DNA from 2 places in the Anaerosporomusa subterranea genome. Region 2 is predicted to be linked to the other one. Evidence: riboswitches for the same ligand, from Rfam matches in the RefSeq annotation. Region 2 holds a riboswitch; the other holds the start of a gene.
The links. A riboswitch is a leader RNA that binds a small molecule or an ion and turns the genes downstream of it on or off. The one in region 2 is predicted to bind S-adenosylmethionine.
Positions count from the first base shown of each region.

Region 1: linked by a shared signal. The riboswitch ahead of AXX12_RS18555 (MetQ/NlpA family ABC transporter substrate-binding protein) and the one ahead of metA (homoserine O-acetyltransferase MetA) in region 2 are both predicted to bind S-adenosylmethionine.

Region 1 covers NZ_LSGP01000028.1:123,375-126,789, forward strand. The annotation lists gene AXX12_RS18545 (bifunctional diguanylate cyclase/phosphodiesterase) at 1-427, shown strand, start outside; gene AXX12_RS18550 (YbaK/EbsC family protein) at 668-1,147, shown strand; SAM riboswitch class I at 1,268-1,368, shown strand; gene AXX12_RS18555 (MetQ/NlpA family ABC transporter substrate-binding protein) at 1,559-2,395, shown strand; gene AXX12_RS18560 (nickel-dependent lactate racemase family protein) at 2,477-3,415, shown strand, end outside.
Region 2 covers NZ_LSGP01000026.1:82,336-85,750, forward strand. The annotation lists gene AXX12_RS17220 (ACT domain-containing protein) at 1-222, opposite strand, end outside; gene metA (homoserine O-acetyltransferase MetA) at 238-1,155, opposite strand; SAM riboswitch class I at 1,226-1,327, opposite strand; gene AXX12_RS17230 (threonine synthase) at 1,563-2,768, shown strand; gene AXX12_RS17235 (nitrite/sulfite reductase) at 2,789-3,415, shown strand, end outside.

The sequences.
Region 1 (3,415 bases), on a different contig from region 2:
GAAGGCGGGTATAAAACCGGGACAAATCGAATTTGAGATTACAGAGAGTGCATTGATCGAATCGATGGAAGATAGTGCTATTAAACTGGAAGAGTTGCGACATATGGGAGTGACGCTTGCCTTAGATGATTTTGGTACAGGATACTCCTCGTTAACATACTTAATGAGCTTGCCGGTAGGGACATTGAAGATTGATAAATCCTTTATGGACAAGATTACCGATGGAAGAGAACAGTTGCAACTGGTGGGATCCATTATTAATTTGGGACATACTTTGGGTTTGGTCATCGTTGCTGAAGGAGTGGAAACTGAAAATCAGCTTGAGCTGCTACTGAAGATTGGCTGTGATCACATTCAAGGATATGTTTTTAGTCAGCCTATTCCGGAGGAAGAAGCTATCACGTTTATTTTTCCAAGGATTATATAAGAAGTAGCGTCTACATATTGAGAAGGTATAAGACGATACCAATAAAGTTGAGCTTTGGATCGCGTACTTTTGTTTGACTGCAAGCCAGGATGGCAATTACTATTAGGAAAAAGAAAGATTGCCGAAAGCGCTACGCCGGCGGCTTGAGTGATATTCATTGCTTCGAGCCGTTCGAGAAATAAAGAAGACCCGCAGGAAACCTTTTTCGTTTGCTCGTGGGGTTCAAGGAGAGTAATAAAAATGGCAATTGAAGCTGTAAAAGATTATTTTGCACAGCAAGGTAGAGCAAATGATGTTATGGAGTTTGAAGTCTCAAGTGCAACGGTAGAGCTTGCAGCACAGGCGTTGCAGGTTATTGCGGCTCGCATTGCAAAGACACTTTCCTTTAAGAATGAAAATGGATGCATTCTAGTTGTGACCGCCGGCGATGCAAAAGTGGATAATAGAAAGTTTAAGGATCAATTTGGAATCAAAGCAAAGATGTTAACCCCAGATGAGGTTCTTGAATTCACCGGTCATGCAGTAGGCGGTGTTTGTCCTTTTGCCATCAAGACTTCTAAGGTGAAGACATATGTTGACGTTTCAATAAAGCGGTTTGATACTGTTTTTCCAGCCTGCGGTAGTAGTAATTCGGCTATAGAGCTAACAAGCGATGAATTATATCAATATGCGCAAGGGTTGATGTGGGTCGACGTCTGCAAAGATTGGGTTGCATCGTGAAAAGTTTCGTGGTGACGATGTCGTTAGGCTTAGCCCAAAAGTAGACTGACGGTAATTGCCAGCCTAAACATATTGACAACGACATTTGAAGCTGATATTATATTAGCAATCGAATATTGACTCTTATCAAGAGTGGTCGAGGGACTGGCCCGATGACACCCGGCAACCGGCAGAAATGCAGAGGTGCTAAATCCAGCAGGAGAAATCCTGGAAGATGAGAGGGAACACAATGCGTGTTTTACCCCTCTCATCGAGAGGGGCTTTTTATTGCTCCGGGCAAAGGTTAAGGTGTCAAAGTGGATGCATACACTCTGGGACCTCCAGGCCACTCGCTAGTCGATATATTGAGAAAGTAGATTTTACATCAGTGGTGAAAGGTATTCAATTTTATCATTTTTAGGAGGTTATTTCATGAACAAGTTCACAAAAGCAATTGCACTTCTTATGACAACTCTTTTTCTACTCCTAGCGGTCGGCTGCGGCAGTTCTGAAAAAGCAGCTGACAAAGCAGCTGACAAGGGCGGCGCTAAAACCAGTATCAAGGTCGGAACTACTGCCGGCCCCCATGCGCAAGTAATGGAAAAGGTTAAGGCCGAAGCGGAAAAACAGGGCCTTAAGGTCGAAATCGTTGAATTTAACGATTACATTCAGCCTAATGTGGCATTGGCACAGAAGGATCTCGATATTAACGTGTACCAGCACAAGCCATTCCTTGAAAGAGCCATGGCTGACAGACAGTATAAATTTGTCGCTACCGGTAAATCAATCATCCTTCCCATGGGCATATACTCCAAGAAGGTAAAAGCCATCGCTGACTTGAAGCCGAAAGCAACTATCGCTATTCCTAATGATCCTACTAACGGCGGCCGTGCTTTACTGCTGCTAGAAAAAGCCGGAGTTATTAAGCTCAAGCCGGGCGTAGGCGTGCATGCTACTGTCCTTGATATAGCGGAAAATCCGAAGAACTTCAAAATCATTGAAATTGAAGCTGCCCAGACCCCTCGATCCTTGGATGACGTGGATCTCGTCGCTATTAACACAAACTATGCACTTCCTGCCGGCCTTGTTCCTGCCAAAGACGCACTCTTAGTGGAAGACGGCAACTCTCCTTATGCTAACCTGATCGTGGTCAGAGCGGAAGATAAGGATAATCCTACTTATCAAAAATTCGCAAAGATTTATCAATCAGAGCCTATTAAACAATTTGTTCTCGATCATTTCAAAGGCACCATTCTCCCAAGCTGGTAAGAAAAAGTGGATAGACACTGAAATTGTGACCACAGTAGTACATAACAGTCTACTGTGGTCACTTCTTAAGGAGTAATAAGCATGGAAACTATTAAAATCCCCTATGGAAATGACACTAAAGAGTTCCGCGTGCCGAAGAAAAATATTGTTGGTGTGTATTCGCCAAAAGATTTTGAAGCAGTGCCTGATGTTCGCAGGGAAGTAGTCCGAGCTGTCAACCATCCGATTGGCACTAAAACTGTAAAGGAGCTTGCCCAAGGAGCTCAAAAAGTGGTATTGGTAGCAGATGATAACACAAGATTGACACCTACAGACAAGATTATTCCAATACTATTAGATGAGTTAAACGATGCTGGGGTTAAAGATGAGCAAATTACTGTCATTATTGCTCTAGGTACGCATCGTTTCATGACACAAGATGAAATCCTTTTAAAGTTTGGTGAAGAAGTAGTTCGCCGGGTAACGATTAAAAACCATGATTATAAGAATTTTGATCTGCTGGAGGATTTAGGGGAAACTTCGAATGGTACCAGAATTTTAGTTAATAAAGAAGTAGTTCAAGCAGATTTTAAGATTGGCATTGGCAGTATAGTGCCTCACATTGTTCCTGGATTTGCTGGTGGAGCTAAGATCGTTCAGCCAGGCATTTCAGGTGAGCAGACAACCGCCGGAACCCATCTTTTGAGCTTTCGGTCACCTCGCTTGAACCTGGGACTTCGTGAAAACCCGGTGCGTAATGAACTGAATAGCATTGCTAAAGCTGTTGGCTTGCATACGATCGTTAACACAGTGCTGAATCGGCATGGGGGAGCTGTGGGGGTTTTTTACGGTGATACAGTAGAAGCCTTTAATGCTGGCGTAGATCTAGCTGAAAAAGTATATTCCGTCGAGATCCCTGAGAAAGCGGATATCGTGGTGGCCGGCTCTTATCCGTGTGATTTGGAATTCTGGCAGGCGCACAAAGCATTGTACCCTGCTGATTTGGCTGTTAAAACGGGAGGAATTATTATACTCGCAACT
Region 2 (3,415 bases):
AACAGCGCCTGCCATTAAACAGGGTACGGAAAAGACTATTTGTGTTATATGAACAGTAATCAGCTGTAAAGTAATTTGTTTGTCTGATATCATCCGGAAAATATCCCGGATTTCTTCGCCATTCAGAGGCCGTTTGGACACCAGTTTTATTTGGCTAATCTCGGATTGGCAGGATATTATTGGCGCAGCCCCGTCGATAATCTTAACGGCTCTGATCTTCAATTTAACACTCCTTTGTTACAGCTTAGACAAATCGAAGGGGGTTTCTTGATAAACATAATAATTGAGCCAGTTCGAAAATAGCAGGTTGGCAGCGCCGCGCCAAAGAACGACTGGTGTTTCTGAAGGATCATCATTAGGGTAGTAATTGTATGGTATCTGAATTGGCAAACCCTGTGCCACGTCACGGTCATATTCAGTTTTTAGCGTGAAAGGATCATATTCTGAATGGCCGGTAATGAAAAATCGCCTATTGTTCATATCAGCGACAGTGCCAATACCCGAAATGGAGGATTCTGAAAGTATACATAATTGTGAAACTTTTTCAATGTCGCTGCGGCGGATTTCTGTATGTCTGGAGTGTGGAACATAGAAAATATCATCAAAGCCACGGAATAGTTTGTCATGTTTTGGGCAGAGCCGTTTGTGCGGGAAGACGCCAAACATTTTTTGCGGAAGATCATACTTGGGAATTCCGTAATGGTAGTATAATCCTGCCTGAGCTCCCCAGCAAATATGGAGAGTCGAGAATACATGCGTCTTGCTCCATTCCATAATGGCGCAAAGTTCATCCCAATACGCTACCTGTTCAAAAGGAATTTGTTCGACAGGCGCTCCGGTAATAATCATGCCATCATATCTGCGCGATTTTACATCATTAAAGGTTTCGTAAAATTTAATCAGATGCTCCGGTGATGTGTTAGTAGGCTCATAGGTAGCGGTATACATAAAATCAATATCTACCTGCAGGGGTGTATTTCCTAACAGACGTAGGAGTTGGGTTTCTGTGACGATTTTTGTCGGCATAAGATTTAACAGTAATATTTTAAGGGGACGTATATCTTGAGTGTACGCGCGGTTGTCATACATCACAAAAACATTCTCACTTTCGAGAACATTGGTGGCAGGCAGGTTGTTCGGAATTTTAATTGGCATGTGGTGCCTCCTCTTTCTGATTAAAATAAAAACCCCTTCCACGAGGAAAGGGGTTTTCTATTCCGCTCTCCTCTCATCTGTCAGAACAATGTTCTGCTGGAATTAGCACCACTGCATTGCTGCCGGTTGCCGGGTGTCATCGGGCCAGTCCCTCGACCACTCTAGATAAGAGTAATTGATATGTAATTAAATTGAATAGTAGCATATAGTATAGTATACTGTCAATAATAATAATTTAACATCCCCTTGACACCTGCCAAGTGTTTGTGTATACTCTAAGAGAACTTCATACTGTGTGCTGATCAGAAATACTGAAGGCCAAATCATTCCCCTATGGGATGATTTGGCCTTGTTTGTGTTATGGTAGATCAGGAGATTTTAAAGAAAATCAAAGGGAGAGATTAGACATGTATGTGTCTCATTTAGAGTGCTCCAAATGCGGTTTGCATTTGGAACCCCACAAAATCGCCCAACTTTGTCCGACTTGTGGAGCGCCGCTATTAGTGAGGTATGATTTAGCCAAAGTTAAAGCGTCATTTTCCAAAGATGCATTGGCCAGACGCAAGCATAACCTGTGGCGTTACCGCGAACTGTTGCCATTTCAGGACGAAACAAGTATCATATCATTAGGAGAAGTCATGACTCCGTTGATTCCTTTGGAGAAACTAGCTCGTTCCCTGGGAGCAACCGGGCTGTATCTGAAGGATGAAGGATTAAATCCCGGCGGTACTTTCAAGTCCCGTGGCGCGGCGATGGGGGTGACTTGCGCTGCAGAGCTTGGCGTAAAAGCAATTGCCATGCCGACCAATGGCAATGCCGGTGCGGCTTGGTCTATCTATTGCGCGAAGGCGGGGATCGATGCCTATATTGTGATGCCTGTTGAAGCGCCGTCGATTACCAGAAGTGAGTGTGCCATCGCCGGGGCGAAGCTGTATTTGGTTAATGGACTAATCAGCGATGCCGGCAAGATTATCGCACGAGCGGTAAGTAAGAACAAATGGACAGATGCATCTACCCTTAAAGAGCCGTATCGGATTGAAGGCAAAAAGACCATGGGTCTGGAAATAGCTGAACAGCTTGGTTGGGAAGTTCCTGATGTCATCCTTTATCCTACCGGCGGGGGTGTCGGTATTATCGGTATTTACAAAGCCTTGTTGGAATTACGCGAGATTGGTTGGATAGGCGATAAAATGCCCCGATTGGTCGCTGTCCAGTCCGAAGGCTGTGCGCCAATCGTCAAGGCGTGGGAAGAAAAACAGGCAGCATCTGAATTTTGGCCGGATTCCTCCACTATCGCGTTTGGAATCAATGTGCCGAAAGCGCTTGGCGATTTTTTGGTTCTTGATGCGGTCAAGCAAACCGGCGGTTGCACAATCGCCGTATCTGACGAAGAGGTTTTACATGACCAAGCGGAACTGGCCAGGACAGAAGGCTTATTTATCTGCCCTGAGGGAGCTGCTACTCTTTCAGCCTATAAACGGCTATTGAATAGCGGCTGGATAAAATCCGGAGAAAAGACAGTTTTGCTCAATACGGGCAGCGGATTGAAATACCCCAATACAGTTAGAGTAGATGTTCCTGTATTGGAGCCGTCTGAAGATATCCCTGGATAACAGACAGGAGGATTTAATTTATGGAACCAGTTTGGGCTCAAGATCGTTCAAAGTTAAATAAAGTTGAACTGATTAAATTGGAAAAAGACGGCCTTGATATCATCAATGATATTGAGCGCTTTGCAAAGCTTGGTTTTGCAGCAATTGAGGAAAAAGACTTCGATCTCTTAAAATGGTTGGGGCTGTATATTTCTCGGCCGAAAGAAGATGGGTTTTTCTTGCTGCGCGTAAAAATTCCCGGCGGAGTGCTCACTTCTTTGCAGGCCCGCACGTTAGGCAAGATAGCCCGTGATTATGGCCGCAATTTACTGGATATCTCGACAAGGCATGCGATTCAGTTCCATTGGATCCGTGTAGAATATTTACCAGATATCTTTGCGAGACTTGCTTTAGTCGGACTTAGTTGCATTGAATCTGCTGGCGACTGCCCGCGCACGATCGTTGGCAATCCACTGGCGGGATATGATCAGGAAGAAGTCATCGATGCCAGCCCGATCCTAAAAGAAGTGTCAGACTTCTTCCATAACAACAGAGAGTTTTCTAACTTGCCGCGCAAGTTTAAGATATCGATTTCGGGAAGTATTCATAACCCGGCAAGCGCTGAGATTCATGATCTATCATTTACCCCGGCAGAGAAACAAGTTAAT